DNA from 3 places in the Streptococcus sp. HMSC061E03 genome. Region 2 is predicted to be linked to each of the others. Evidence: predicted binding sites of a transcription regulator. Region 2 holds the regulator's gene; each other region holds the start of a gene.
The links. The regulator Rex, encoded in region 2, represses fermentation and respiration genes when NADH is low (regulators of the CRP and FNR family bind a similar motif). The targets are predictions, from matches to a motif close to TTGTGAANTANTTCACAA.

Region 1 (5,072 bases), on a different contig from region 2:
TAAACGTGCCTTCAAGTTCCCATTGCTTGGTAAGAAGACTAAATTTATTGCGATCCCAACAACATCTGGTACAGGATCTGAAGTAACTCCATTTGCCGTTATCTCTGATAAAGCAAACAACCGTAAATACCCAATCGCAGACTACTCATTGACTCCAACAGTTGCCATCGTAGACCCTGCCTTGGTATTGACAGTTCCAGGATCTGTTGCAGCAGACACTGGTATGGACGTCTTGACGCACGCGACAGAAGCTTACGTATCACAAATGGCTAGCGACTTCACAGATGGTCTTGCTCTTCAAGCTATTAAACTTGTCTTTGAAAACTTGGAAAGCTCAGTCAAGAATGCGGACTTCCATTCACGCGAAAAGATGCACAATGCGTCAACCATCGCAGGTATGGCCTTCGCCAATGCCTTCCTCGGTATTTCTCACTCAATGGCCCACAAGATCGGTGCGCAATTCCACACCATCCACGGACGGACCAATGCCATCTTGCTTCCATACGTTATCCGCTACAACGGTACACGCCCAGCTAAGACAGCTACATGGCCTAAGTACAACTACTACCGTGCAGATGAAAAATACCAAGATATCGCTCGTATGCTAGGACTTCCATGCTCTACTCCAGAAGAAGCCGTTGAAGCTTACGCAAAAGCTGTATACGAACTCGGTGAACGCTGTGGTATCGAAATGAACTTCAAAGCACAAGGCATCGATGAAAAAGAATGGAAGAAACATTCTCGTGAATTGGCCTTCCTTGCTTATGAAGATCAATGTTCACCAGCTAACCCACGTCTTCCAATGGTAGACCATATGCAAGAAATCATCGAAGATGCTTACTATGGTTACAAGGAACGTCCAGGACGTCGTAAATAAGACGCCAAGGAACAACTGATGTTTATCAGCTACCCCCACTCGAAAGAGTGGGGGATTTTTGCTATTTGGGTCCAAAACTCGTTTTTTCATAAAAAATTAGACTTTTTTTCAGAAATTGTGTTATTTTTATAGCATTCCGAGCTATTTTATGTTACCCTATAGTGTGTGAATCTGCCTGTAGCTGAAGGGTTATGATCCTTTTTCAGTTATAGGAAACGAAAAAACAAATCCAAGAAAGGAGGCCATCTCAAATGGAGTTAGAAGGTGACGTGCAAGGAAGACAAGATCAGGCACAGAAAATTATTAAAATGCCCCAACGAGATCGGGAAACTTCCACTTCAGAAAATCAGCCATCATCTGCTTCGGTGGTCTCCATGTATGGGCAGGAAAAGCCAAGCATTTCTAGCCTCCATCAGCAACTAGCGAGCGCGTCTGGAACCCAGACCATTCAATTGCGGGAGGAATTGGTGCTGGCGGTAGCGCAGAATGCTTCAGCGCAAGCAACTGCCTTTGAGGCAGAGGTCAAGGATAAGCTGGAAGAGGCCAAGGAGACGGTTTCTCATAAGGTCGCTGAGGTGTCACAAATGGCCCACAGCATGGCCCAATTTTTAACAGACGCAGAAGTGGAGCAACTATTAGGAGAGTTCTCCATGGATGCTTGTTGGGACCAAGCGGTAGAGGCGGAGAACCTCGCCCAAGCAAAGGCCTATTCCACTCGCTTGTCAGATTTGGCAGGTCAGCTGGAGGCTGCATCAGCTCAATTGGTGGACTTGGACAAGGGACAAGCGACGGCCTTTGATTTTTCATAAGTAGGAGAAAAAGATGTTAGAGATCCTGGGAGAGGACAGAGAACGAATTGAGGAGCTCCATCGAGAGATTAAAAAGGAGCAAGAGCGGATTGCGATCAGAAGTTTGATTGCAACGCAGAAAGCCTTGATGATGTTGGAAGGGATGAGTTTGCAGGTAACCTTGGGCGGTCAATCCGAAAAGATGCGCTCTTTTGCTACAACGACCCTCGTTAGTGATTTGAAAGATGGATTTACAGGAGGAGCAGCGGACGCGGTAGAAACAGCACTGAAAGCAGTGAAGAAGCCGATTTTATTGAGTCCGATTAAAGGAGGTATGTGATGTACCATTCAGGAAATAGTGAATTAGAACAACTAGAAGATCGACATTACCGCTTCAATCAAAAGCTCAGTGAGTTGGAGTGGGATTATGCGGATATGCGTATGGATGTCCGCCAACATACAGAAAATTTAGTGGACTGGCTGAGTGCCTTGCATTTTCAAGCGCCAAGTGCGGAGGCCCAAAGTGGCTTGGAGCGTTTATTTGCCTTGCAAGAAGAGTTTGAGGCAGAACTCAAGCGCTATGAAGAGCGTTTAGAAGAAGAGCGTGAGCGCGAGCAGCAAGAGTACTATAAGCAGCGTCAACAATTAGAACAAGGTGATTGAAACATTCCTCTGGTAGAGATAAGAGGAATGTTTTTGTTTGCTCGAAAACTTTTAAAAATGTGCCTATAAATTCTTGCAATCGCTTACTTAGTATGTTATAATATTCACAAAGAAACGAAAATAAAATGGTTTTATCAAACCAACAAAAAAGGAGTCGCTTATGAAAGCTGCAACTTATGTATCTGCAGGCAATCTGCAACTGCTGGATCAACCAAAACCAGTGATCAAAAATCCAACGGATGCCATTGTGCGTGTCTTGAAGACAACCATCTGTGGGACAGACCTTCACATCCTAGGAGGAGATGTTCCGGCTTGTAAGGAAGGCACAATTTTAGGCCACGAAGGAATCGGGATCGTCGAAGAAGTCGGCGATGCAGTGAATAACTTCAAGGTGGGCGACAAGGTTATCATCTCTTGTGTCACAGCTTGTAATACTTGCTACTACTGTAAACGTAGTCTGCCTTCTCACTGTGAAGATGGTGGTTGGATTTTGGGTCACTTGATCAACGGAACTCAAGCAGAGTATGTCCACATTCCACATGCGGATGGTAGTCTTTATCATGCGCCTGAAACTGTGGATGACGAAGCCTTGGTCATGCTCTCAGATATTCTCCCAACCTCTTATGAAATTGGGGTGCTTCCATCTCATGTAAAACCAGGCGATAATGTCTGTATCGTTGGAGCTGGTCCAATCGGCCTTGCGGCTCTCTTGACCGTTCAGTTCTTCTCACCTGCTACGATTATCATGGTGGACTTGTCTGAATCTCGTCTTGAAGCAGCCAAGAAATTTGGGGCAACTCACACCATCTGCTCAAGTGATATCGCTGAAATCAAGGCCTTTATCAATGAAGTGACTGAAGGTCGTGGTGTCGATATCTCCATGGAATGTGTGGGCTATCCTGCTACTTTTGATGTCTGCCAAAACGTTATCTCTGTCGGTGGTCACATCGCCAATGTCGGTGTCCACGGAAAACCAGTTAGCTTCAATTTGGACGAATTGTGGATCAAGAACATTACCCTCAACACTGGTCTTGTCAATGCCAATACCACTGAAATGTTGCTCAATGTCTTGAAATCAGGCAAGATCGATGCGACCAAGCTTATCACCCATCACTTCAAACTCTCAGAAGTTGAAAAAGCCTATGATGTCTTTAAACATGCGGGTGAAAACCATGCACTCAAGGTGATTATCGAAAACGATATCAGTGAATGAAGTGGCAACTAATATTTGTTCATAGTTTTTTTAGACGGACCAGAGATATTCTGGTCCTATTTTCAATCCAAAATAGCAGATGATTCCTTGCAAAATAAATTCATTATCTTATAATAGAAGTGCAGAAAACGATTACATAAAGAGAAAGGTGTGATCTTATGAAACGGTTTTGTTATCATCGTGAATTCTGGATGGACTTCCATTTCTGGATCTTGGTCTTGCTTTTAGCGGCTGTAGCTTTGACGATGCGGGCTCCGCTTTCGGTAGTTAGCCTAGCTTATCTTGCTTTTGTTGGGATTTTGATCCTTCTTCAGGTCTTTCAACCACCTGTATCGCCACGTCAGTATCCAGAAGGTAGCTACCATTTCAATTGGACCTTCTATCGCGATACCCGACTGTATATCGATCTCTTTTTACTAGCAGGTCTCTTGGCAGGACCAATTGCTTCATCGGATATGGTCTATTGGATCTTGCTTGGAGCCGTCGTCGGCTCTATCGGCTTTGTATTTGTCGTAAAGGAAAAAGCAACTCAAAAGATGGCCTAGGTAGATGATATGGTTTCAGTATTATAGAGTAAAAATACTTCTTTAGAATAATCAAAAAACCAAGAAGGATGAGATAAAACTCATCCTTCTTGGTTTTTTAAATAGGGAGACCATATTAAGATTTTCGAGAACGTTGACTAGAAAGCTTTTTGTTTTCCCAGTAGCTATTAAAGACAATTTCCTTTTGTTCTCGGCTTTTATTAAGGAAATGAGCATAGATCAAATCGACCACAATGAGGAGTGGTAAAATCGCAGAGATTCGATCGATATAGGTACTACTAGGAAGGGGTGCGGCCGGTAACACTTCTGTGAATCCTTGGTGGATAGCAGCAGGATTAGCGGTCACAAGAACCGTCTTAGCCCCTTTTTCTTTGGCATCCAAAAGACTGTCTGTAATGGAATTTGTGCTTCCTGATAATGAGAAACCGATGACTAAACAAGAGGAATCGAGAATACTGGTCGTCCATGTAAACCCATCTTGATCGGTTAGGGCTTCACAAACGACCCCCAGGCGCATAAAGCGCAATTTCATTTCTCGAGCGACTAAACCGGAACTACCAATCCCGAAGAAATAGACTCGGTCCGCTTGATCAATTAGTTCAGCTACCTGATCTAATTGGGAATCTTTTACCAGACTTTCAGTGACGTTACTGATATGGTGGTAGCGTTGCAAGACACTGAGAGTGAGTTCGTCATGCTCTTGCACCTGTTTTTGATTTTTGGTTTCTTCGTTAAAGTGATAGACAAATTCCCGATAGCCAGTGAAGCCACATTTTTGAGAGAAACGCGTTAAAGCTGCCTTTGAGACATGGAGTAACTCCGTTACGCGAGAAGAGGACAGGGAGTGCTGTCGTGCTTCGGATGATAAAAAGTACTGGGCAATGTCGCGTTCCATATCCGTTAACTCAGCTTCGTGGCTGGCGATAATAGTGCGTAAATCTTGATCTTGTTTCACAGCAATCCTCCTTTCTCACGAGATGAAATAA
Region 2 (5,072 bases):
GAGACTGGATCAGGATGCGAAAATTGTGACCTTTACAACAGTCCAACCCGATGAAAAAGATGAAGAAGTAGTGGAAGAAAACGAATAGATAAGGGGACAGCATGTCACGCAAAAGAAAAAAGAAAAAGAGTTTACGCAATACTCTTATCAACATCGTTGCAACACTTTTGATTATTCTCTCGCTTCTCTTGATTTTCAATGCTCCGATCCGAAACATGATTATGGTTTGGCATACCAACCAATATCAGGTTAGCAAGGTCGATAAAAAAACCATTGATAAGAATAAAGAAGTGAAGACGAGCTTTGATTTCCAACATGTCCAGTCACTTTCGACGGAAGCCGTCATCAATGCCCAATGGCAAGCTCAAAAACTACCAGTAATTGGGGGAATTTCGATTCCTGAATTAAACATGAACCTTCCGATCTTTAAGGGGCTTGAAAATGTAGCCCTCTACTACGGAGCAGGGACCATGAAGGAAAACCAAGTCATGGGACAAGGCAATTATTCTCTTGCTAGTCACCACGTATTTGGCCTAACTGGAGCTAATGCCATGTTATTCTCACCATTAGAGAAAGCCAAGGCGGGTATGAAGATCTACATCACGGACAAAGAAAAAATCTATACTTATGTCATCTCGTCTGTTGAGACAGTGACTCCAGACCGTGTAGATGTCATTCAAGATCGTGAAGGCGTTAATGAGATCACCTTGGTGACCTGTGAGGATGCTGCAGCGACTTACCGTACGATTGTAAAAGGAAATTTGGAAACCTCTGTTGACTATGACAAGGCTCCAAAAGACATCCTGGATTCATTCAGCAAGTCTTATAATCAAATGCAACTATAAGAAAATAAAGCCCGAGACAGAAATGTCTGGGCTTTTTCTATGTAGGAAGCTAGGAGAAATTCTTGTAAAATTGTAAGAGATTGGTAATATAATGTAAGGAACTTGTCATAATATTAAGGGAAAATCAGTATATAATAGAGGAGAAAGAGTATGATAAGGAGGTAGAATAGTGACAAAAGAGCGAATTTATCATCTCTTACATCATTTCTACAATCTCTTAGTAAATGATTTTCCACGAAATGGTTTAATTACGAAAGGAATCTACGAAGTAGAGCAGGTCTACCAAGCTTTAGAGGCCATTCCTCAGAGCCAGGAGTACTTGATTCGCTGTGAAATTCAACAGTTTTTAAAAGAGCTTGAACAAGTTCAAACAGGTTACCAGATCCGCTTTAATAAAGATGAAGTCTTAGTTTTAGATGATTTGAAGGAAGAAATCACCTGTAAATAATGCAAGGTCGTCGTTTTCTCTATTTATTACGAATTAATAAGTGAGGAGGAAATTATGTACGACATATCATTTATTGAACCATCTTTGCTTCCTAGAGAACGTTTGGTTTCTGAAGGGGTAGATAAGCTGAGTCATCAAGAATTGCTATCCATTCTCTTACGGACAGGCAATAAGAAAAAAAGCGTTTATGAGATTGCACAAGTTCTTTTGAGTTCGGTTAATAGTTTAAAGGAGTTAAGTCAATTAACCCTAGAGGAGCTACAGGAAATCTCAGGTATTGGCCGGGTGAAGGCCATCGAACTTCAGGCTGTGATTGAGTTTGGACGAAGGATTCATAAAGATGAATTGATGAGTTCTGAACAGATCATGAGCAGTCAGAAATTGGCCCATAAAATTCAACAGGAAATCGGCCATAAGAAACAGGAGCACCTGGTTGCCCTCTATTTAAATACGCAGAATGAAATTATTCATCAGCAGACCATTTTTATTGGAACCGTGAATCGAAGTATTGCGGAGCCACGTGAAATCCTGCATTATGCACTAAAGCACATGGCAACCTCTATCATCTTGGCGCACAATCATCCATCTGGTGCCGTATTTCCCAGTAAAAACGATGATGAAGTAACGCATCGAGTTTTAGAGGCCTGTGAAGTGATGGGCTTAACCCTATTGGATCACTTGATTGTATCTGAAGAAAACTATTATAGTTACCGTGAAGAAACCGATTATTTGGCATAAAAAAGAGAGTGGGACAGAAATCGGTCATTCGTTAGAATTCGATTTCGTCGTTCCACCTCCGCACAGTTGAGTAGGCCTGTATAAGCTGATGAAATCAGCGTATTAGAGCCCACTCAACAACTGCGTCTTGCTCGACAATCCAAAAACAATAGAGAGGCTAGGACTTTTGTCCCAGCCTCTTTTCTTGTTAATGTATAAGTCTTTATTCTTCGTTTTTTCGCATGAAATAAAGGAGTGTTTGCAATTCACTGGTGAGATCGACATATTGGACGACGACATCTTTAGGGACTGTCAGATGCACTGGTGAGAAACTGAGAATTCCCTTGACACCAGCGTCTACCAAAAGGCTAGCCACTTCTTGAGCTTTGACGCTTGGAACAGTTAGGATGGCTGTTTGAATGCCTTCTTGTTTGAGCTTTTCTTTGATGGTGGAAATACCGTAAATGGGAATTCCGTCCTTACTTTTGGTATTGATCAGCTCATGATCGTCTAGATCAAACGCCATGACAATTTTCATCTTATTGCGTTCATGGAAGCGATAGTTGAGAAGCGCACTTCCCATATTTCCGATCCCCACAATAGCGACATTGGTAATAGCATTGTCATTTAACAGATCGGCAAAGAAGTTCATCAGTTTATTTACGTCATAACCAAATCCCCGTCTTCCTAATTCACCAAAATAAGAAAAATCTCGGCGAACAGTAGCAGAGTCAATCCCAATTGCATCAGCAATTTGCTTGGAATTTGCGCGCTCTATTTTTTCAGAGTTAAAGCGTTTAAAAATTCGGTAGTAGAGCGATAAGCGTTTTGCTGTTGCGCGTGGAATTGGAGTATTTTTATCATGTTTCACAATATCACAACCTTTCCCTCTTATTGTATAGGAAGATTGTGAAAAAATCAACTATCTAGAGCGGTTTTTAAAAAATATTTTTGTCTAAAGAAAAAGCTGATGGCGATGGAGAGTTCCATCAGCATCAGCTTAGTTTTCAGCTTGTTCTACCTTTTTCAAAAAAGCATAAAGTCCATCGACTCGCCCTGTATAGGGGAGCTTTTCCCCCTTGTATTCAATGGATACGATTGAGTAAGAGTCAGGCAAGGTTACACAGCCTGAAAAAGCTAGGATGCAGGCTGCAAGGTCGGGATAAGTAGTCGTTCGTTCTACTTGGTAAGCGTCGATATAAGTTAAGGTTACCATATTAGACCTCTGTTTTGTTGAAAATTTCTCTTTCGACAAGACTATCCATTAGGAAATAGAATTTTTGTTGGATGATATCATTCTCTGGATTTTTAAAGATATTAACCAGGCGAAGTCCAGACTTGTCAGTAATATTGATCTTAAAACCTGTCAAATCTTTATTGAAAATGATTTTAAGTAAGAAGCCTTCGCCGCTATTTGGAACGGCTTCGAGCAAACGATTTAACTCGTAATTTCCAACTTTTGTAACAGCAAATGTATTATCACGTAAGGTATATTTTTTTACATTTGGGTGTAGACTATAGGTATATTTGCAGTCTTTCAATGAAACACTTGTTTCAAAAGCCATATTGTTCTCCTATGATAAAATTTCTTTAAGTTTTGAGAGGAAGTCTTGAACCTCCTCTACGGTATTGAGTTCTGAAAAACTAATTCGAAGGGATTCTTTTAGACGTGAGCTATCTTTTCCATAGAGCGCCTCAAGGACATGGCTGGGTTGAACTGTACCAGCGGTACAAGCAGAACCTGTAGAGACAGAAATTCCAGCAAGATCGAGTCGCATCAGTAAAACGTCATTTTGGACACCCGGAAAGCCAAGGTTCCAAACAAATGGAAGATGATCCTCATTCGCATTTACGTAGTAGTCGTAGGCTGCTAAACCATTGACTAGCTCTTGGCCGAGTTTTTGAACCTGGTGGAAATTTTCTTCTTGATGAAGTGTAGCTTGCTGAAGCGCGGTTGCCATCCCGACAATAGAAATAAGATTTTCCGTGCTGGCTCTCATCTTATTTTCCTGATCCCCACCATGTAAGAGATTATCAAAATCTGGGGTGGCCGCATAAAGGAAGCCGACGCCCTTTGGTCCGTGGAATTTGTGGGCAGAAGCACTGAGAAAATCAATTCCCAACTCTTCGGGATAGACAGGGACCTTTCCAATTGCTTGTACAGCATCAACATGAAAGGCAGCTGGATGATCTTTTAAGAGTTCTCCGATTTCTTTAATCGGTAGAAGATCGCCTGTCTCGTTATTGGCAAACATGGTAGAGACAAGAATGGTATCCGGTCTAAGTGCCGCCTTGATATCACGAGCCTGAATGCGTCCATCTCTTGGTTGGACGATCGTCACTTCAAATCCGAAACGTTCTACAAGATATTCGATGGGTTCTAGAACCGCATGGTGTTCCAAAGCGGTCGTAATGATGTGTTTGCCATCTGCTTGATGTTTCAAGCAGTAGCCTTTTATAACGGTATTATTACTTTCTGATCCACCTGAAGTGAAGAAAATACGATTTGGAAGAGTATGGAGAGACTGAGCAATCTGCTCGCGAGATTCTCGGAGGAGTTTACTAGCCATCCGTCCATGAGCATGAAGGCTCGATGGATTTCCAAAAGTGGTCTTCATAGTTGCAGACATTTTATCAATGACTTCAGGTAGAAGGGGAGTTGTTGCGGCATTATCAAAATATATCACATTAAGACCTTATTTCTTGTGGTAGGCAAATAGAGGACTAACAGGTTTTCTTTCTTGAATGCGAACAATAGCTTCAGCGATCAGTTCGCTAGCTGTCAGATAGTTAATATTTTTTGGTGTTGGTCCATTTGGAGCAACAGAATCGGTTACCAAGATTTCTTTGATCGGAGCTTGGTCTAATAATTCAACAGCGCCTTTTACAAATAAACCATGGCTTGAAACAGCATAAATTTCAGTAGCACCTTCGCGTTCGACGATTTTCGCAGCTTCTGAGAATGTCTTACCGGTATTGAGGATATCGTCAATCAAGATTGCTTTCTTATCTTTGACATCCCCGATAATATAGCCATAATCACGGTTTGCATCATCTTGTTC
Region 3 (5,072 bases), 180 kb from region 2:
AAAGATGAGAAAAATCCATATGATTTTACGGTCAACTATTATAAGAGAAAGGATTTAGACTAATGGAGCGAAGTGTCTTTGGTTTTTTTACAGCTGTCCTATGTGTCATCTGTTTGATTTGCGCCTTACAAACCTTTCGTAAAAAACGGTTTGGCCTCGCTATTTTATTCTTACTAAATGCTTTTACCAATCTTGTGAATTCCATTCACGCCTTTTACATGACCTTATTTTAAACTAAATAGAAACTGAAAATGACAGAAAGAGGAAATACATGCCAACGAATCAAAACAATGATATGATGGTTTATTGCTCATTTTGCGGAAAGAGTCAAGATGAAGTCCAAAAAATCATTGCAGGAAACAATGCGTTTATCTGTAATGAATGTGTAGAGTTAGCTCAAGAAATCATCCGGGAGGAGCTTGCTGAAGAAGTCCTTGCTGACCTTAGTGAAGTTCCAAAACCAATCGAATTGCTCAATATCTTGAACCACTATGTCATCGGTCAAGATCGTGCTAAACGTGCCCTTGCTGTAGCGGTATACAACCACTACAAACGCATTAACTTCCACGATACGCGCGAAGACGAGACAGATGTTGAATTGCAAAAATCAAACATCCTCATGATTGGACCTACTGGTTCAGGTAAGACTTTCTTGGCCCAAACCTTAGCACGTAGCTTGAATGTCCCATTTGCTATTGCTGATGCAACAGCCTTGACAGAAGCCGGTTATGTGGGTGAAGATGTTGAAAATATTCTCTTAAAACTTCTTCAAGCAGCTGATTTCAACATCGAGCGTGCAGAACGAGGCATCATCTACGTCGATGAAATTGATAAGATCGCTAAGAAAAGTGAAAATGTCTCTATCACACGTGACGTCTCTGGTGAAGGAGTGCAACAAGCTCTCTTGAAGATCATCGAAGGGACCGTCGCTAGTGTTCCACCACAAGGGGGACGCAAACACCCTCAACAAGAGATGATCCAAGTGGATACCAAGAATATTCTCTTCATCGTAGGAGGAGCCTTTGACGGAATCGAAGAAATTGTTAAGCAACGTCTCGGTGAAAAAGTCATCGGTTTCGGTAAGAACAATAAAGCCATCGATGAATCCAGCTCTTACATGCAAGAAATTGTAGCAGAAGATATTCAAAAATTTGGAATTATCCCAGAATTGATTGGACGTCTTCCAGTCTTTGCGGCTCTTGAGCAATTGACTGTTGACGACCTTGTCCGTATTCTAAAAGAGCCACGCAATGCCTTGGTAAAACAATACCAAACCTTGCTCTCTTATGATAATGTTGAATTGGAATTTGACGATGAAGCCCTTCAAGAGATTGCGAATAAAGCTATTGAAAGAAAGACTGGAGCTCGTGGTCTTCGTTCGATTATTGAAGAAACCATGATGGATGTCATGTTTGAAATTCCAAGTCAAGAAGATGTAAAACTTGTCCGAATCACAAAAGAAGCTGTTGACGGAACAGAAAAACCAGTTCTTGAAACAGCCTAGAAAGATAAAATATGGAAATTAACACACATAATGCGGATATCCTCTTAAGCGCTGCAAATAAGAGTCATTATCCTCAAGATGAGATTCCAGAAGTTGCACTTGCCGGTCGATCAAATGTCGGCAAGTCTTCTTTTATTAATACTCTCTTAAATCGAAAGAACCTGGCCAGAACATCTGGTAAACCAGGAAAAACCCAATTGCTAAATTTCTTCAATATCGATGATAAACTCCGTTTGGTAGATGTACCTGGTTATGGCTATGCACGTGTCTCTAAAAAAGAGCGCGAGAAGTGGGGACGGATGATTGAAGAATACCTCACCAGTCGTGAGAACTTAAAAGCAGTCGTTAGCCTAGTCGATTTTCGTCATGAACCTTCTGCTGATGATGTTCAGATGTATGAATTCTTAAAATATTATGAGATCCCTGTGATCTTAGTAGCGACCAAGGCAGATAAGATTCCACGTGGAAAATGGAATAAACATGAATCCATCATTAAGAAAAAACTAGATTTTGATCCATCAGACACTTTCATTGTCTTTTCTTCGGTAACCAAGGAAGGACTAGAGAAGTCATGGGATGCTATTTTGGAAAATGCGTTTTACGAAATAAATTGAAATGACATGAAAATGTCATTTTTGTTTTGGATTTATCTCGCAATTGTAATAGAAGTGTAATATAAGTGGCTTTGTTTTCTTCTATTTATATGGTATAATCTCTATAAAGATAAAAGATGATAAAAAATTAATTGGAGATAAATTGTATTATGAAAAAGAAAATACGGAATAAAACGAAATTATTTGGTTTGTTCGTTTCTGTATTAGCAGTGGGGACATTTGCTGCTGCTATGAGCGAGCACGTAACATCAGTTGGTGCTAATGATGGAACTTACCAAGCATACTCAGACCCAACTGAAGCTTTCATCTCACAAATTGGTGAGTCAGCTCGTCAGCTTGGTCAAGAGAATGATCTTTATGCTTCAGTTATGATTGCACAAGCGATCTTGGAAAGTGGATCAGGGCAGTCTGGTTTGTCTTCCTATCCACACTACAACCTTTTTGGGATTAAAGGAAGTTATGCTGGGCAATCTGCAGTGATGCAAACTTGGGAAGATGATGGTGCTGGAAATGCGTATACGATTAATGATGCTTTCCGTTCATACCCATCTTACTATGAATCATTGCAAGACTATGTAGCAGTTTTGAAACAAGGACATTTTGCAGGTGCTTGGAAGAGTAACACATCAAGTTATCAAGACGCAACAGCAGCTTTGACAGGTGTTTATGCGACAGATACTAGCTACTACGCAAAGCTCAATCATATCATTGAAACCTATAATTTGACTCAATATGATTCACCAAATGTTCAGGGTGGTATCACTGGTTCGGTATACAATCCATATCGTCAACAGTTCACTTCACAAGAAATCTTGAATTTGGATATCGCTTGGGCGAACCGTTTGAATTATTAAAACTAAAACAGGCAGATGCCTGTTTTTTTATTTGTTTTTAGCACACAGTGATATTCGATATAAAACGTATATGATGAAAAGTTAAGAATTCTTCCTGAAAACCTTTTCAAACTTTTCTCTCTATGATATAATGATTTTGTTCACAAACATTATATAAGGAGAATATTATGTCTGAATCTAATTTTATTCAAAAAGTTGGAGCGGCGTGTAATAAGAAGGAAGATCTCTATCAGAAATCTAAAACGCGCTATGCAGTCCGTTCTATTTTTGCTGGTGGATTTCTTACTTTAAGTACGGCGGTTGGAGCAGTTGCTGCAGACCTGTTGAATACCTTCGTACCTGGATCTGGTCGTTTTCTATTTCCATTCATCTTTGCCTGGGGCTTAGTTTATCTCTTATTCTTAAATGCGGAATTAACCACCTCAAATATGATGTATCTGACGGCGGGTACCTATCTAAAGAAAATTAACTGGAAGAAAGCGTTGGAGATTCTTCTTTATTGTACCTTCTTTAATTTAATTGGTGCTTTAATCGTGGCTTTTCTTTTCAATCAGACAACAGCCTTCGCACATATCGATCCAAAAGGTTTCCTAGCCACGGTAGCAGAAAATAAACTCCAACGAAGCAATCAAGTGGTTTTCTTTGAGGGAGTTATTGCCAATATCTTTGTAAATATTGCTATTCTTTCTTATCTATATTTCAAAGATGAAACAGCGAAGGTGCTCTTAGCCCTATCTGCTATCTATATGTTTGTCTTTATGACCAATGAACACTTGGCGGCCAACTTTGCTTCCTTCTCATTATTAAGCTTTAATTCTGTTTCTAGCCAATTGCCACATTTTGAGTTTTTAAATATTTTACGTCACTATGGTGTCACCTTCTTTGCCAACTGGGTAGGAGGAGGAGTCCTAATGGGACTGGCCTATGCTTGGTTAAATAATATTAAGAGTCTCTACAACGATTAAAAAATATAAAAAAGTTTGCAAAAGTACTTGCATTCTTTTTTTATATGTGATAAACTATTCTACGGTTTGAAAAAACTGCCTAAGACAGTAGGGGAGCTCGACTCATAAAGATCCTACCGAGGACAAAACGTATCAATTAAAAGAAGCGTATTGTACTTTCGTGTCTAGGTTTGGGCGCGTTTTTCTTTTGGAAAAATTCCCCAAGCAAAATAATTACGGAGGTGAACACACTAATGAGTGAAGCAATTATTGCTAAAAAAGCGGAACTTGTTGACGTAGTAGCTGAAAAAATGAAAGCTGCTGCATCAATCGTCGTTGTAGATTCTCGCGGTTTGACAGTTGAGCAAGATACAGTTCTCCGTCGCAACCTTCGCGGAAGCGAAGTTGAGTTTAAAGTTATCAAAAACTCAATCTTGCGTCGTGCAGCTGAAAAAGCTGGTCTTGAAGATCTTGCATCTGTATTCGTTGGACCTTCTGCAGTAGCATTTTCTAACGAAGATGTTATTGCACCAGCGAAAATCTTGAACGATTTTGCTAAAACTGCTGACGCACTTGAAATCAAGGGTGGTGCAATCGAAGGCGCTGTCGCATCAAAAGAAGAGATCCTTGCTCTTGCAACTCTTCCAAACCGCGAAGGACTTCTTTCTATGCTCCTTTCTGTACTTCAAGCGCCAGTGCGCAACGTTGCTCTTGCAGTCAAAGCGGTTGCAGACAACAAAGAAGACGCAGCTTAATCCTAAGCTACGCAGCGTAGCCTAGCTACAAAAAAATATAAATAAAAAATTTAAAACTTATTTGGAGGAAATAACAATGGCATTGAACATTGAAAACATTATTGCTGAAATTAAAGAAGCTTCAATCCTTGAATTGAACGACCTTGTAAAAGCTATCGAAGAAGAATTTGGTGTAACTGCGGCTGCTCCTGTAGCAGTTGCTGCAGCTGGTGCTGCTGACGCTGGTGCTGCTAAAGATTCATTCGACGTTGAATTGACATCTGCAGGCGACAAGAAAGTCGGCGTTATCAAAGTTGTACGTGAAATCACAGGTCTTGGTCTTAAAGAAGCTAAAGAACTTGTTGATGGAGCACCAGCAGTTGTTAAAGAAGGTGTTGCTACAGCTGAAGCTGAAGAAATCA

Region 1: HMPREF2917_RS10245 (zinc-dependent alcohol dehydrogenase family protein) is a predicted target of Rex. The motif match lies at 2,421-2,438, and genes of this name have one in related genera.
Region 3: HMPREF2917_RS03210 (formate/nitrite transporter family protein) is a predicted target of Rex. The motif match lies at 3,101-3,118, and genes of this name have one in related genera.

The regions. Positions count from the first base shown of each region.
Region 1 is NZ_KV812802.1:44,749-49,820, forward strand. It holds gene adhE (bifunctional acetaldehyde-CoA/alcohol dehydrogenase) at 1-877, shown strand, start outside; gene HMPREF2917_RS10230 (hypothetical protein) at 1,129-1,686, shown strand; gene HMPREF2917_RS10235 (hypothetical protein) at 1,700-2,005, shown strand; gene HMPREF2917_RS10240 (hypothetical protein) at 2,005-2,328, shown strand; gene HMPREF2917_RS10245 (zinc-dependent alcohol dehydrogenase family protein) at 2,489-3,541, shown strand; gene HMPREF2917_RS10250 (hypothetical protein) at 3,700-4,086, shown strand; gene HMPREF2917_RS10255 (MurR/RpiR family transcriptional regulator) at 4,202-5,041, opposite strand.
Region 2 is NZ_KV812784.1:801,743-806,814, reverse strand. It holds gene gyrA (DNA gyrase subunit A) at 1-88, shown strand, start outside; gene HMPREF2917_RS04040 (class A sortase) at 102-845, shown strand; gene HMPREF2917_RS04035 (porphobilinogen deaminase) at 1,015-1,293, shown strand; gene radC (RadC family protein) at 1,348-2,031, shown strand; gene HMPREF2917_RS04025 (redox-sensing transcriptional repressor Rex) at 2,234-2,881, opposite strand; gene HMPREF2917_RS04020 (DUF4649 family protein) at 3,011-3,226, opposite strand; gene HMPREF2917_RS04015 (DUF1831 domain-containing protein) at 3,228-3,575, opposite strand; gene HMPREF2917_RS04010 (cysteine desulfurase family protein) at 3,585-4,697, opposite strand; gene HMPREF2917_RS04005 (ribose-phosphate diphosphokinase) at 4,707-5,072, opposite strand, start outside.
Region 3 is NZ_KV812784.1:624,845-629,916, forward strand. It holds gene HMPREF2917_RS03190 (dihydrofolate reductase) at 1-63, shown strand, start outside; gene clpX (ATP-dependent Clp protease ATP-binding subunit ClpX) at 272-1,504, shown strand; gene yihA (ribosome biogenesis GTP-binding protein YihA/YsxC) at 1,516-2,118, shown strand; gene HMPREF2917_RS03205 (glucosaminidase domain-containing protein) at 2,268-2,972, shown strand; gene HMPREF2917_RS03210 (formate/nitrite transporter family protein) at 3,140-3,937, shown strand; ribosomal protein L10 leader region at 3,998-4,132, shown strand; gene rplJ (50S ribosomal protein L10) at 4,171-4,671, shown strand; gene rplL (50S ribosomal protein L7/L12) at 4,748-5,072, shown strand, end outside.